3 regions of the Clostridium sp. AWRP genome follow, and region 3 is predicted to be linked to each of the others. Evidence: riboswitches for the same ligand, from Rfam matches in the RefSeq annotation. Region 3 holds a riboswitch; each other region holds the start of a gene.
What was found. A riboswitch is a leader RNA that binds a small molecule or an ion and turns the genes downstream of it on or off. The one in region 3 is predicted to bind cobalamin.
Positions count from the first base shown of each region.

Region 1: linked by a shared signal. The riboswitch ahead of DMR38_RS11660 (hypothetical protein) and the one ahead of DMR38_RS16010 (cobyric acid synthase) in region 3 are both predicted to bind cobalamin.
Region 2: linked by a shared signal. The riboswitch ahead of DMR38_RS11620 (hypothetical protein) and the one ahead of DMR38_RS16010 (cobyric acid synthase) in region 3 are both predicted to bind cobalamin.

Region 1 is NZ_CP029758.2:2,538,462-2,544,155, forward strand. Features, by position in the region: gene DMR38_RS11655 (cell surface protein) at 1-2,417, opposite strand, end outside; gene DMR38_RS11660 (hypothetical protein) at 2,486-3,328, opposite strand; cobalamin riboswitch at 3,659-3,844, opposite strand; gene DMR38_RS11665 (4Fe-4S binding protein) at 3,929-4,312, opposite strand; gene DMR38_RS11670 (MATE family efflux transporter) at 4,870-5,694, opposite strand, start outside.
Region 2 is NZ_CP029758.2:2,525,667-2,531,360, forward strand. Features, by position in the region: gene DMR38_RS22305 (Ig-like domain-containing protein) at 1-2,295, opposite strand, end outside; gene DMR38_RS11615 (hypothetical protein) at 2,385-2,873, opposite strand; cobalamin riboswitch at 3,171-3,357, opposite strand; gene DMR38_RS11620 (hypothetical protein) at 3,507-3,986, opposite strand; cobalamin riboswitch at 4,117-4,300, opposite strand; cobalamin riboswitch at 4,441-4,622, shown strand; gene metE (5-methyltetrahydropteroyltriglutamate--homocysteine S-methyltransferase) at 4,657-5,694, shown strand, end outside.
Region 3 is NZ_CP029758.2:3,464,938-3,470,631, reverse strand. Features, by position in the region: gene DMR38_RS16020 (energy-coupling factor transporter transmembrane component T) at 1-802, shown strand, start outside; gene DMR38_RS16015 (ABC transporter ATP-binding protein) at 799-1,524, shown strand; cobalamin riboswitch at 1,636-1,809, shown strand; gene DMR38_RS16010 (cobyric acid synthase) at 1,983-3,500, shown strand; gene cbiB (adenosylcobinamide-phosphate synthase CbiB) at 3,551-4,504, shown strand; gene DMR38_RS16000 (histidinol-phosphate transaminase) at 4,538-5,647, shown strand; gene DMR38_RS15995 (NAD(P)-dependent oxidoreductase) at 5,669-5,694, shown strand, end outside.

The DNA.
Region 1 (5,694 bases), 930 kb from region 3:
TTATCTACATCTGGCAGTTGAGTTATGGCATTATTTACAGGTACTGTGGAATTCTTCACATCTGTACAGTCGAATATCGAGTTTCTTCCTTCATATGCCCTTACAAGTGAATCAAGTCCCCTGCACATCTGTGCCGGTTCATAACTGTGGTTGTCAAACTCGGTGGTGCCGTTCTTAATATCATAAAATTGAAGTGCACCATTTAAAATACTGTTCCCATTTTTTATATATTTACTGTCAAATATATTCGCATGTGCCATACCAAGTGTCATATATACCTGGGCATTGGTCCATGGGTTATTATAATCCGCTTGAAATGCTCCCCAGAAAGAACCTTTGTAAGTCTGTGCATTTGAAAATTGTGCAAATACATGTTCCATAGCCTGTTTTACATCATAGTATTTATCCCCTTCTTTTGCATTAGGGTCATAATATGCTGCAATTGGCTGGAACTGCATTGTCCACATATCAGGCGCTGAATTGGGCAATACCGCAGAACCATCCGCCCCTTTTGTTGCTAATGCGCTTTTAGCCCACCTGTGTATACATTTCTCTATATCAATGTGTTTTCCATCCTGGGAAATAGGATAATTATAAGATGTCAGTGCCATTACTGCATACTGCTCTGAAAATGTTTGATTTGAGACATCTAAATAATCGTTATTTGAGACAATATCTATCAAATCATAAGCTTTTATGTCCCTCGGGTCATATCCTATAGCGGTAATTGCTAGAACCAGTTTATCCCACTCAGTCATCTTTACATCCCCGGCTGTTATCCCTGCTTCTTTCATCTTTTCCAGACCATTTTGTATGTTCTTGAACCAGTCATCATAAAATCCTTTCCTCACACCTTTATATCCGGAACGTGCTGATGAAAATACTTCCCATACATAGTCATCTAATACAATAGTTCCTTCCGTTCCCGGTGCAGCAGCTCTATTTCCACTCCAGGTAAATGCACGTACATCCCCCTGTCCTATATTTAATTTGTTATAAAGTATATCTTCTGCTTTCTTCGCATCTTCTACCTGCTGCTTTTGTTCATCTTCAGGAACTGTTGTTATTCCATTACCATAAAAATTTGGATTATTGAATGTAACATTACCTATTTCAAATTTGTATTTCTTATTGTCATCATAGGTAATTTTGAGGTACCTTTTTAATACATCCGAAGTTAACTCCCGCGAATCACCTTGAGCAGGCATATAGTTCATTGGTATTTTTTCTCCTGTAAAGCCCGAGAAATTTATTTTCCCATCTAAAGTTACTTTTACATTATATAATTTAATACTTTCTTGATCTGAACACGTAAGTGAACATGTGTAATCTGCTGTTAGATCAACTGTCCCATCTTTACTTACAGTTTTATCTGCTATATTGATATTCACATCTACGGGCATATCAATAGCAGGAGTTACTGGACCATCATTTTTCTGATTTGATTTTAAATAAGGATAACCATCATTTTTACTTGGATCAATATCCCATATCTTATCAAAGTCCCAGCCAACGTATGTGGATTTTTGTTTCATTTCAGCTGTAGATTTTGGAACACCACCTAATGTATCATCTGTAACAGTGGTGACATCTTTATCATAGTAACTACTTGGATAATTACCAGAACTTCCACATCCAATTCCCACTGCTCCTTCATAACATGTTATCTGTCCTGCTGCATAACAATTCTTAATTATTTTAGTACGATCACTGCTATCTGTTTCAAAAGCTATTCCAGCTGCAGATTGCACATATTTATCATCAGTTTTAGCCTGAATTTTAAGCCTGCTGTAACAATTTTCTACAACACAATTAGTATTGTTAGAATCATCTACCATACCTGCAATTCCACCAATACTGAATGATCCATTTTCCCCTAATTCGCGGCTATCAGTAGTAACAGTTCCTTCTACACTACATAAGCTTATTTTGCCCTCATTTTCATTTGTAATAGAACCATAATAATAAAGTCCCGGTTTTAGTTCACTGTTCTCTTCTAATCCGCCAGCGTTGGATACATTCATACCCATATGTAAATTAGTAATAACTCCATTACTACCTATTCTACAAACAAATCCTGTTAATGAATCATTGTAATTTTTTATGCTGTGTCCCTGTCCATTAAAAAAACCTTGAAAGGTACCAGTAGTAGGTGTTAATTTTACATCATCAGTAATTGTTACATCTGAACCTAAAACTACTATTTTATTGGTATAATCTATCCCATTATTTAAATCTGTCCTAAACTTGTTAATATCCTCTACTGAATTAATAATATATTGGCCCTTTGTATCAGCAGCAAGTGAAGGATTGGCCCCTTCCGCTAGTACCGGTAAAGAAGGAAAGGTACTAAACATAAAACAAATTATAGCTAAAATGCTTAAAAATTTTGATAGAGCATTTTTCTTTTTTATCATTTAATTTTCACTCCCAATTTCCAAAAGTGCATATAGGAGATTACACAAAATGTAATCTCCTCATTGCACTATTTAAGTGCATTATTTAAGTTGTTTAATGTATTATCAACATCATGTTGACTAATTGTCAGATTTTTAAGTGCATATTGTGCTGCAATATATTGATTACGTCCATGTCTTACACTAGCTGGTTTAGCAGTTGTTGCCAATTTAGTAATCAAAGCTGTTTTGTCTGCTCTTATAAAGAATGGATCAGCAAATACAGCAGTGCTCCAATCATAATATCCATTAGAAGCTTCAGTTGGTAAATATGCACTATTTAGTCCCATATCTGCTCCCATTGCTGCTGTAAATTCCCAGCGAATTACAGCTCCATCTGGTACATTAGTTAATGTTGTACCTCCATTATAAGGAGTGCTGTCATGGTTCAATTTATTATTTACTGTAAACATCCATCCAGAGATTCCATCACATTCTTTTTCACTTAAATAATTTGGATCAGTAACAATATTTTGTTTGTACGCTTTTGTAGTGTCAAAAACAATACCCTTAGTTATATTATTAAGTACAGTCTTAAATTTATAGTTGTTGTTAAAAGCTGCTTGATTATCTGTAGTATCTTTAAAGCCTGTTATGTAGCTTCCATACTGGCTTGGAACTATATTTACATTTCCATCACCTACGGCCTGTTTTGTAGCATCAGCAATGGTAGCCGTATCACTGAGTGTAACTGCTTTTGGCTGCAAAATAGGATCCTGTCCTAAAACATTTTTCTCAACATCCACATAAACAGTTTTTGTAGTTCCAGCAGCTTGTACACTGTTAAAAGAAGATGGGACTGCCACAGTTCCTAAGGTCAATGCTGCCACACATAAAGTTGCAAATAATTTGTTCTTTAGTCTTCTAATCATTAAAATGCACTCCTTCAAATTTTATTTTTTGTCATTTGGAACTTTACTCTATTTCACCTCCATATTTAGTAATCTGATGCTATTTATTTTTAGACCTTACCCTAAATATCACCTCCTCGAAAGGGTAAAATTACAATATGCTTGTCTACTTTTATAATGCTTAATATAACAAAAGAGACCCCTTTCGAAGGTCTCCATTTACCAATACAAATTCATACTATTTTACTGCATAAAACAAATAAAAAGAACCACAAGGGTTCTTTTTATACCAGTATAATCGTTTACTTTTAATTATAAACAGCAAACACAGTATTATCTTCCCCTCCGAAAGAATCAAACGACATATCAGGCAGGTTTCCTGGCTCAGATTCATCTTACTCCCCTGTCTTCCCGGATATAAAAATCCAGTGACATAATTAGGGTTTCATCCTCCATACAGTAACGGTGGGCTGCAGTGTTTTTTACACTTTCCCTTTTAACTATCAATTTGACAGCACCTAACAGTAAAAATATTAAATTTTTATTACTTCTATGTTAATAGTAGTATATAAATTTTGAAAAGTCAACATTATTTTCTCAATAAATCCATTATTAAACATTTTAATCTTCTTGAATTTCAAGCACTCCCATAGGACAAGCTTTAACACAAATACCACATGCCATACACTTACTTGGATTAGGCTTGTCTTCTACTTTTACAATAATACCTTTTGGACAGGCTTCTACACATGTACCACATCCAGTACAAGCTTTTTTATCTATCATATATATTCCCTTAGCATTTTGTTTAATGGCCTCTTCAGGACATTTTTTAGCACATACTCCACATTGGTTGCACACTTTTAAATCTACAGATCCATCTTTTCCTTCATCAATCTTAATACAAGAATTGCCATAGGTTTTGTAAAATGCCTCAGAACAAGCCATTTCACAACTTAAACAAGACATACATAAAGACTTATCTTTAACAACTAATTTTTTCATAAAACATTCCCCTTTAAACATTATTTATACATACTTTGTACATATATTTTAATTATACAAATATATAAGCTATATATCAATACCGCAAATTTTATGCCTATTATTTTGCTTTGCACAAACAGAGTGCGTGGGGATATTAGGTCATATAGTCATCCAATAAAATAAATGTACAACAAAATTGTCAAAATAAAATAAAAAGTACTTAAGCGCAGGAGGGACTGCTCTTAAGTATTTTTTATTTTAGAGTTTAGGGTTTAAATAATTAAATTTATTTCAAAACTATACTATTTTTAGAAAGCAATTTATATGCCAATCTCTCAGCTTGCAATATTCCTACTTAAAATTATAAATTTTATCCGATGCTACACTGGATAACGATTTCCCCTAAAGAATAGCACCTTCTGAGTGCTAAAGCACTAAGAATCCTGTTAATAATTTTCAGATGGAGAAAAAACTCCATCTGAAATCAAGAACTCTGTTTATCATTTTGAATATTTTCTCGTATCATATTGATAAATTGCTTTAATTTAGTTTTATTTTGATACTGATAGATTTATCTATATTTTTTGCAAATTGGGACTAATTATTTTTTTGTTAGTGCCTAACTTCTTTGCCCAATTACCTTTTAGGTAATATAAAGCCATACAAAATGCTGTTGTAGCCCAGGTTATGGGATATGTAATTGCTACTCCCCGAACATCATGATAGAAATGCATTATAGTAAAGAGCAATACAATTCTAAGCACACATATATTAGATAATATAATCGCCATTGGTGGAGTCGCTTTTCCTGCACCTCTTATAGTATCGCCCAATACTTCCAAAACAACATAAATCCAATAGAAGGGAAATGAAGTACTTATTATTCGAATTCCATAATCAATTACCACACTATCATGATTAAATATTCCAAAAGCTTGGCGTCCAAATATCAACAAAATCATACTTGATACCATGGTTACACCTATTCCCATCAGTATACATACCTTCGTTCCTTCTTTTACCCTTTTAATATTTCCTGCACCTATATTCTGCCCTGAAAACGTTGTAATTGCTTGTCCAAAAGCTACAATTGGAAGATAAATAGGCAATTCTACTTTAAAATATGCTGTAAATGCAACAATTGCATTTACACCTAGGCTATTAATATGATATTGTGCAATAACATTGGACAATGTTATTACAATGCTTTGAAACCCTGACGGTATTCCAATTTTAAGAATAGGTAACAGTATATCTTTATGTATTCGTATTTTTCTAAATTCTAATCTATATTTACTCTCTAAATGTGTCAAATAATATAATATCAGTACAGCAGTTACCGTCTGCGATAAAAGCGTTGCCCATGCAACTCCATTAACGCCATTTTCAAAAATAGCTAT
Region 2 (5,694 bases), 940 kb from region 3:
TGAATTATCAAAATCAGTAGTACCATTTTTCACATCAAACTTCTCAAGTACACCATCCAAAATAGTCTTGCCGTCTTTTATATACATCTTGTCAAAAATATTGGCATGTGCCATTCCAAGTGTCATATACACCTGGGCATTGGTCCAGGCATTATTTAAATCAATTTTGCCATCAAGATCTACACTGCCGCCCCAGAAAGATCCCTTATAAGTCTGGGCATTTGAAAACTGTGCAAATACATGATCCATAGCCTGCTTTACGTCATAGTACTTGTCTCCTGGTTTTGCATCTGGATTATAATAAGCTGCAATTGGTTGTAATTTCATAGTCCACATATCAGGAGTAGTATTTCCTATTACTGCTGACCCATCAGCACCTTTTGACCCAAGTGCACCCTTGGCCCATTCATGTATATATCCATCTAAATCATCTTTAGTAATGTGCTTTCCATCATTAGGAATAAGATCAATATAATTACGAGAAGTTAATGCATAAATTGCATACTGCGGCGTAAAATATTGATTTGATGCTTTCACATACTCCTTATTTGAAATTATGTCTATTAAATCATAAGCTTTTATATCTCTTGGATCATAGCCTATAGCAGTAATTGCCAGAACTAACTTCTCCCATTCCGTCATCTTTACATCCCGAGCAGTTACCCCTGCATCTTTCATTTTCTGCAAGCCTGTCTGTATACTCTTAAACCAGTCATCATAATATCCTGCTCTTATTCCCGTATAGCCAGAACGTGCCGATGAAAATATTCCCCAGTCCTCATCTGAAAAAGTAACAGTTCCTTCTTTTCCTGGAGCTGCAGATTTGTCTCCACCCCAGCTAAATTTAGGTACATCTCCTGTAATACCTAGTTTGGTGCCTAATTTGGTATAAAGAATATCTTCTGCCTTTTTTGCATCTTCAATCTGCTGCTTTTGTTCATCTTGTGTAGGTCCTGCTGCACCATTATCAAGGAGTTTAGCAGTTGACGACAGAACTTTACCAAGTACAAACTGATAATCCTCATTTGAATTATAATTTATCTTAACCTTACTGGTATCAATATCTATAGGCACGTCTCCAATAGTTGGTGCATTTAAAAATACATCTCCACTATAGGTTGCGCTAACATTATATTTGCTTATTAGCTCTTTATCTTCATCAGATCTTGGAACTATTTTAAAAGTTGCCGTTGTCTTAAGACTATCATCTGTATTATAAATAATTGGGGAAGTAGGAACAATATAAGTTTTATCATCAGCCGTTACCTGCACATCTACAGTCACTTTTGCTGCTGTTTTTTGTGTGTTTTCTGAATTTAAATATGGATATCCATTATTTGAAGAATCTATTTTCCAGGTTTTATCAAAATCAAAGTCTAGAGCTGTATATGTATCTTTATTTTTCATTTCTGCAGTTGTATAACCTTTGGGGTTACCATTATCAGAAGAAGATGGGGTATAACCTAATACATCTTTATCATATGCACAATTTTCTGCACTTGTGGTAACTCCAGTTTTACTATCATAATAGGTTGAACATAGGATTGGTTGGCATTTATCGCTATGTTCACCAGTATAATTTCCTGTAAATTTACCATAAAAATAGCAGTGATCTAATTGTTCACCACCCATTGAACAAATTCCTGCATATCTCACCATTTCCTCTGATGATTGATTATCAATAATTACATTACTGTAACAATCTTTTAAGTACCCAGCTGCAATACTACTTGTTTGTCCAATTGTATCCCTAGCAACTATTCCTGCTTCAAAAAAAACTTTAACCTTATTTGTAATTGTTCCTGTTGAAAAACAGCGAATAATTGTTCCACTTGCTTCATTAGCAATTAGTCCATAATTTTCAATTTTATCACCTTCAATAACTACGTTAGCATCAATCCTAGCATTCTCCACAATACCATCTTTATTAATAATATTGAATAAACCAGATTTGGGATCATTATAGTTACTTATAGTATGAAATTTTCCATTAAAAGTACCATTAAACGTATTTTGTGTTGTAAAAGATTTCAAAGGTAATTCAGATTTACCTACATCAATATCCTGAGTTAACAGAACATTTTTACCCGAATAGTCTATTCCCTTATCAATATCCCCCCTGAGTTTGTTTAAGTCTTTTACTGAACTTACCGTATAATTTCCATCTTTATCTTGAGTTAAAGAGGGCGTTGATGTTGTTGGTACGGTATCTGCCATAACCGTGTATGGTGCAAATGTCATTAATGTAAATATAAGCATCATAACAAAACTTGCCTTTTTCCATATCTTTTTCATTTCATTCTCCTTTCTAAATTCTAAGATTATGTAATATAAACTAATCTTAATATTATTAATTTTTAAGTTCTTGCTTGTATACCATCTCCTTAAAAAGATACGCTTAAAATTTTCGAAGACTTTTTGTATTCCTCAATTATAGGCTTAAAATATTTTTCCTCACCTTTTTTTCTACATTCTATTGCGTCTTCCAATTTATCAAAATATCCTAAATGTTTTTCTTTTCCTGCAAGAGTTAAACGTACTCTCCATTTACTTCTTTTTTTATCCCAATTAATACCTTTGTAACCACTAGAATTACTAGAAGAAATTTTACGTGTTAATTGGCCTATTTTTGTTCCTTTAAACCTATCTACATTAGTTGCTTTAACCTGAATAATTTTAGTATGTTCTATCATCAAACATCCACAACTTCTAGTTCCGCCATCTATTAAATGTCTTTCTCTAACTTTTACTTTGTTTCCACAGTCACATAAGCAGTTCCAAATAACACCCCTATCTTTATATTTTTTATTTGCAACAGACATAACTGTTAAACGTCCAAATTTCTTTCCTGTTAAATCTTTAAATCTGTTCATTTTCTCACCTCTTTTGATTTATGTATTTTGCCGCCCACTTCCTCCAGATTCCACGTCACCATGGACCCCCTTGTCTTAAACTATGCATTCCACGCTAGGGACTTTCACCCTTAAGATTGCGTCCATGCTAGGCGTACCATAATAAAAGAGACCTTCCTTCGAAAGTCCCTTTTATTACATAAATATTCTATATGACTAATAAACTAAAAAAGAACCACTAGAGTTCTCTCATGTCAATATAACCGTTTACTTTTAATCATAAACAAGCTTAAATATAGTAACATCTTCCCCTCCGAAAGAATTAACATAATATCAGGCAGGCTTCCTGGCTCAGATTCATCTTACTCCCCTGTCTTCCCAGATATAAAAATCCAGTGACATAATTAGGGTTTCATTCTCCATACAGTAACGGTGGGCTGCAGTGCTTTTTACACTTTTCCTTTTAACTATCCCATTTGACAGCACCTAATGCTAAATATTAAATTTTTATTATCTTTATGTTAAGATTAGTACATAATTTTTTAAAAGTCAACATAATCTTCTATAAGAAATTCTATTTTGCTCATATAATTTTTTATTAACAAAAATATCTATATGCTTATTTAAGCTGTAAAGATAACTACATATTTATTTTTAAATTATATTAACTCGTTTTTCCAAATTGTCAAATTTAAATTCTTGAGGTAAAAAATCACAGAATATCTTTTTGTCATTTAAAGTATCTCCGTCATAACCGCTGTTAAAGTATGCAAGTAAAGTATTTTCATCAATACAATGAATCCATTTCTTTAAGCTATCACTAAATTCAAAATCTTCTTCAAATATAGTATCGTCTTGATACATAATTATAATGTTATATAAATATATATCAAGTTTTAGAACTTCATTAATATTTTGAATATTTATTCCATCTTGTTCCACAATTTCTTTTTCTTTTAATGAATAAGTATTATAATAATTTTCAAGTTCTTTATAAAATCCCACTACTTTTTTGAGATACTTATAAAAATATACATTATTAATTTCTAATTTTATTTTATTACTTTTATTTAAATAAGAAATTAATCCTGGTTTATATTCAGAAAACTGCGTCTGGTAAAAATAACGATTCATAAAAAAATCCTCCCTTAAAAAAAATTCCTTTTAACAAAAGCGTTAAAAGGAAATATTATAAAAATGTTTGATTAGTTATAGAAAATCTAACAAAACTATCATCATAACACTCCCCCTATCACTCGTAGAGATATTTGTGTAAAATATAGGTAGGTCTTCTGACTCAAGATTCACCATTTTAGTACGCCTTCCCAATATTTAAGTGGCATAATATACTAAAACTCCTCTATTACAGCTACGGGATAGTCCAGGATTTTCACCTGATTCCCTTTTAATTAATCAAATTAGATTAAACCTATATTTGTCTTTATAGAACTTAATTATAATTTATACCTATTACAGTTTAATGTCAATAATATAATTGATCATTGACATTTATCGCCATATAATACTATAATTATTATTTAATAATATAATAATTCTTAAACAAGCTTGAAAGATCAATTGTATCTAATAGCTTTTTGAAATATAAGGTGCTTCTTTAAAAGGAAGTTAAAAGGGAATCAAGTTGGAATCTTGATCAGCACCCACTACTGTATTTCAGACGAAAATCTCAATAGCCACTACATTAAGCGGGAAGGGAGATCTGTAGGATGAAGATAAGTCAGGAAACCTGCCTTATATTTAAAATAATCAAATCTTTGGGAGTGAAGATTAAGGAGGAATAAAAATGATAAAATCAACAATTGTAGGTTACCCAAGACTTGGAGTGCACAGAGAACTAAAGTTTGCAGTAGAATCTTACTTAAAAAAAAAGATAGATTCAAATATGCTAAAGTTCACTGCAAAACAACTAAGGAAAGAATACTGGACAACCCAAAAAGAAGTGGGAATAGATATTATTCCATCTAATGACTTTTCATATTACGATAATATGTTAGATATGGCATTTCTGTTAAATATCATACCAAAACGTTATAAAGAGCTCAAACTTTCTAAATTAGACACATATTTTGCAATGGCAAGAGGTTATCAAAATGATAACCTGGATGTAAAAGCTTTGCCTATGAAAAAATGGTTTAATACTAATTATCATTATATAGTACCTGAAATAGATAATTATACTTATTTTTGCCTAAATGATACTAAACCTTTTGATTTATATAAGGAAGCTAAAGATGAGGAAATTGATACAAAGCCAGTTATAATAGGAATTTTTACATTTCTCAAGCTTTCATATTTAAAAACAAACAGAACATTTAAAGAATGCCTGGATGAGCTTACAAATGTATACACAGCTATATTAGATAAGTTCGAAAGACAGGATATAAGTTATATTGAAATTGATGAGCCTATTTTAGTAACAGATTTAACACAAGAAGATATATTTTTATTTAGAACTGCTTATGACAAAATTATAAATAGAAAATATAAATTTCAAATATTACTTCAAACTTATTTTGGCGATGTAAGAGATATTTATAAATACTTTAGTGATATGAAATTTAATGCAATAGGATTAGATTTAGTTGAAGGTGAGAAAAATATAGACCTAATTAAAAAATATGGATTTCCCAAAAATAAACTATTAATAGCTGGAATTATTAACGGAAAGAATGTATGGAAAAATGATTATAATAATAGCATCAAAATTATTGAAGAACTAAGTAAACATATTGATAAAGATAGAATTTATATAAGCACCTCTTGTTCTCTTCTTCATGTACCTTATACAGTTAAAGAAGAAAAATTAAATACAAGAAAACCA
Region 3 (5,694 bases):
GGATTGGCTTTTTAAAAAAGATGAATACGTTCCCGAAGAGGATAAAGATAAATTTATAGATAAAAGTATATTTTCTATATTACATCTATTATCCCTTATTAAAAGAAACAATAAAGTAAATAATAGCTTTATGTACAATTTAAATCCTATGTTAAAACTTTCCTTTACTATTTTAAATATATTATTTTTATCATTGTCTAAAAATTTTACTTATGTAATGCTTGTAGATGTTTATTTTCTACTAATTTTAAGTTTTTTGGATGTTCAAGATATAAAAAAAATACTCCTTTTAAGCATTTCTATTCCATTTTTTACATTTATAATGCTCATACCTTCTATATTTATGGGGAACATTAGAAATAGTGAAATGCTTTTACTAAAAGTAGTTGGTACTATAATTTCAATAAATGTTTTATCTTATACAACTAAATGGCATGACATAACTAAGGCGCTAAAGATGTTTTTTATACCGGACATATTTATTTTGGTATTTGACATAACTTTAAAATACATTTATATATTAGGTGAATTTTCTTTGGACATGTTTTATGCACTAAAGCTTAGATCTATAGGAAAAAATAGTAAAAAATATTCTTCTATTTCAAAGATAATTGGAAGTTTATTTTTAAAATCAAAAGAAATGGGAGATGAAATGTATTGTGCTATGGAATGCAGGGGATTTACAGGAGAGTATGTGTCTCACAAAAAATTTAAATTTAAGTTTTTTGATCTAATATATTTAATAGTTAATGTACTTATCATAACTATGTATTTTTACATATCTAGGGTGGGATTAAGATGATAAAAATTGAGGACGCTTTTTTTAAATATAAAGATAATGAAGTATTAAAAGATATAAATGTAACTATAGAACGAGGAGAATCCATAGCACTTATAGGTGCAAATGGAAGCGGTAAGTCTACCTTCTTAAAATTATTAAATGGAGTGGTATTTCCCACAAAGGGAAATTACTATTTTGATGATGTGAAAATATGCAAAAATGAATTGGAAAAAGGTAATTTCTCAAAGAAGTTTCATAAAAAAGTTGGATTTGTATTCCAAAACTCCGATGCACAACTTTTTTGCTCTAGCGTATACGAGGAAATTGCTTTTGGACCAAGGCAAATGGGAATGGATGAAGATGAAGTAAATAAAAGGGTAAATGACTGTCTAGAACTTTTAAATGTGAAAGATTTAGAAAACAGGGAGCCCTATAACATAAGTGGCGGAGAAAAGAAGAGAGTGGCTATAGCTGCTGTACTTGCTCTCAATCCTGAAGTCCTGGTTTTAGATGAACCTATGAGTGGGATAGACCCTAAGGGAAAGAAATTCTTAAATGATCTTTTTATCAAATTAAATAAAGCAGGGAAAACCATAATATGTTCAACACATGATTTTGAATATGTTAATGGACTTTTTAAACGAGTTCTCGTATTTTCTGAAGATCATAATATAATAAGGGACGACTCTTACAACAACGTAATGGAAGATAGTGAGTTTTTAGTAAAATATAATATCAAATAATGTTATTAACTGTAATACTTTAGAATTACATGAAATTTTTATTTATTTTATGTAATATATTGGATATTTAAAGTTGACATAAAACTATAATTATAATAAACTTAGAGTATAAATTGAATAGAAGACTCAGGTGCCTTTATAGGTGAAAAGGGAATGCGGTTAAACTCCGCAGCAGCCCCCGCTACTGTATTTGATGATGAACTTTAGTTACCACTCTTAAAAGAGGAAGGTTAAAGTAAATATGAATCATAAGCCAGGAGACCTGCCTGATTGTCATTATGCTTTCGGAGGGAGAGAAACTTTTAGTGTGGTTAACCTCAGCTTAAGTTGAGGTTTTTATGTTAAAGGCAGTTAGCTTTCTAAGGCTTACTGCCTTTTGGCTTTGATATAGATATGTGTGTATTAATTAAAAGTAAACTTTTTATTATATTTAGGAAGTTTTGGAAGGAGTATTTGTTATGGCAAAAATTATGATTCAGGGAACAGGTTCTTCTGTAGGAAAAAGTATAATTGTTTCAGCCCTTTGTAGAATATTTAAACAAGATGGTTATTCAGTATGTCCTTTTAAATCTCAAAATATGTCATTAAATTCTTATATAACATTAGATGGCAAAGAAATGGGACGGGCTCAGGTACTTCAGGCTTATGCAGCTGGATTGCAGCCGGAAGCATATATGAACCCTATATTGTTAAAACCAACTTCAGATAAAAAATGTCAAATTATAGTTAACGGAAAAGTGTATGGCAACAGCACTGCTATGCAGTATCATAATTTGAAGCTGGAATTTAGGGATATGCTTAAAGAACACTTTGAAAAGATGGAGAAGAAATTTGACATAATAGTAATGGAAGGTGCAGGAAGTCCTGCAGAAATAAATTTAAGAGATAGAGACATTGTGAATATGGGTATGGCAGAATCAGTAGATGCACCAGTACTTTTAGCAGGAGACATAGACAAAGGAGGAGTATTTGCATCCATTGCAGGAACAATGCTGCTTTTTACAGAAGATGAGAAAAAAAGAGTAAAGGGTACTATAATAAATAAATTTAGAGGAGACAAAGATATACTGGAGCCCGGACTTAAGATGCTTGAGGATATAGTAAAGGTACCTTGCCTTGGTGTTATACCTCATTTTAGATTGGCTCTTGAGGATGAAGATGGAGCTGTAGAATTTAATAAAAAAGTTACAGCACCTATTGACATAGCTGTAATAAAGCTGCCTCATATATCTAATTTTACAGATTTAGATGCACTTAAAAGTGAAGAAGACGTTTCCGTAAGATTTATAACATCTGTAGAAGAGTTTGGAAATCCGGACTTAGTAATTATTCCAGGAAGTAAAAATACTATAGAAGATTTACTTAAAATTAGACAGTGCGGCCTTGAAAAACGTATAAAAGAATATAGTAAAACTGGACTTGTCATAGGACTGTGCGGTGGATATCAAATGCTTGGTAAAGTTATAGAAGATCCTTATGGAGTGGAGACAGATGTAGGAAAAGTAGAAGGCATAGGGCTTTTAGACATAGAAACTATATTTGAAAAAGAAAAAGTTACAACCAGAGTAAATGCAAAAAGCGAAATTGACTTCCCAATGAAAAGGGATAGTGAATCATTAACTAATAGAAGATTGGATGTATATGGATATGAAATACATATGGGAATATGTAAGTATGGAAAAGATGCAAGACCATTATTTAATATAACTGATAAAAATGGTGAAAAGGTTGACACAGAAGATGGTGCCATAAATATGTCAGGGAATGTAATTGGATCTTATATACATGGAGTTTTTGATGGAATTGACTTTAGGGAATTCATTGTAAATAAGATAAGAGAAAATAAAGGATTAGGATATAAAAAATCAAAAGCATATGAAAATCTCAGAGAAGGGGAATTGGATAAGTTAGCAAGCATAGTGAGAAAGAATTTAGATATAGACAAGATATATAGTATTATGGGCATTAAAAGATAATAATTAATATTAGAAAAGAGGGGTTAAATTTGTCCAGTTCTTTTGTATTTATGAATTTAATAGATATTGTGATAGCAGTTGTAATTGATTGGATAATTGGAGATCCCTATTGGTTTCCCCATCCCGTTATATATATAGGAAAACTTATATCTTATTTAGATAAAAAGGGAAGAAAACTTTGTAAAAAGAATGAGAGCTTAAGGGCCTTTGGTGGTTTGATAGTTTTTCTAGTAGCAATGGTTAGTTTTATTGTGCCTTTTGCAGTGCTAATGCTTTTTAGAAAAAATTTTATTTTATACAACATATTAAATATACTTATTATTTGGACGACTATTTCTGCTAAATGCCTTGCTATAGAGGCAAAGAAAGTATACTATGCCCTTAAAAAAGGCGATATTGCAGATGCAAGGACAAAGCTTTCCTATATAGTTGGAAGAGATACGTCTGCTTTAACCAGTCAGGAAATAATAAGGGCAGATGTGGAAACTGTGGCGGAAAATACCTCCGATGGAGTAATAGCACCACTTATATATGCAGCTATTTTTGGAGCACCACTTGCTATGCTCTATAAGGGGATAAATACCATGGACTCCATGCTTGGGTATATGAATGAAAAGTATAGGTACATAGGATTTTTTCCTGCAAAGGTAGATGACGTATTTAATTTTATACCTTCTAGAATTACAGGGGGACTTATGTGTATATCAGCTTTTGTAGTAAAGGGAAATCCTTTTAAGTGTTTTAAAATAATGATAAGGGACAGGAAAAACCACAAGAGTCCAAATTGTGCTTATCCTGAGGCAGCAGCAGCTGGGGCTATGAGAATACAGCTTGGTGGTACAAATGTTTATTTTGGCCAAGTAGTTTATAAGCCTACTATAGGGGATAAACTTATGGAACTAAGTTTCAAACATATAGGACAGTGCATAATAATTATGTATTTTACGGAAATACTTTTTATGATTTTATGTGGAATAGTTATAATTGGATTACCCAGAGCGTAATTTAGAAAATCAATTATATAGGGATGTGTTATTATGGAACATGGTGGAGATATATATACAGAGGGACTTTTAAAGGGAAGAAAGCTTTTGGATTTCAGTTCAAATATAAATCCACTAGGAGTACCTTTAAGTTTCAAAGAAAATATAGATAAAGCATTAAAAGATGTAGAAAAGTATCCTGATGTGGAGTATAGACAACTTAAAAATTCAATAAAAGAGTATATAAATTTCTCTTTAAATTACTTCTATATTGAAGAAGAAAAAATATCAAGCAGCATTGAAGATACAAACATTGTATTAGGTAATGGAGCTGCAGAAATAATAGATCTTGTAATCAGTTCTTTTAAAAGCATTTGCATTGTAGTACCTTCTTTTATAGAATATGAAAAAAATGCAGCAAAATGGAACTGCCAAATAATACATTCACATTTAAAAGAAAATATGGAGTATGATTATAAAGATATCAGACAAAAAATAACAAAGTCAGAAGCATTAATTATTGGTAATCCAAATAATCCAAATGGCGGCGTAATAGATAAAGAGAAGTTTAAAGAAATACTTGATTACTGTGAGGAAAATCATAAAACTATAATTATAGATGAAGCTTTTGTGGAGTTTACAGGAAAAAGAGGATGTTCTTTTTTAAGGGAAGCCCACAAATATAAATGTATATTTTTAATCAGAGCTCTTACGAAATTTTTTGCACTGCCGGGAATAAGAATGGGATATGGACTTTGTAAAAATCAAAATTTAATAAAAAGTATAAAATCAAAACAAAATCCATGGAACATAAACTCTTTTGCAGAAACAGCAGCTGAGAATGTTTTTAAAGATAAGAAATACATAGAAGAGTCCATTTGTTGGATAGAAAAAGAGAGAAGATTTATGTTAGATGAGTTAAAAGAAATACCTTTGTTTGAAAAAGTGTATGATAGTTACAGTAATTTTGTATTATGTAAAATGAAATATGAAGATTGTCAGAAGCTATATGATAGGTGTTTAAAAGAAGATGTTCTCATAAGAAGATGCAGTAATTTTAAGGAACTTGATAGTAAATTTATAAGATTAGCGGTAAAAGATAGGTGCAGAAATGAAAGAATACTACAAGTGTTAAAAAAAATAAGTAAAGATGTAACTACTTAAGCTTTAAGGGGAGAAGGAGAGATGAAGGTAAACAATTTAGAAAATAA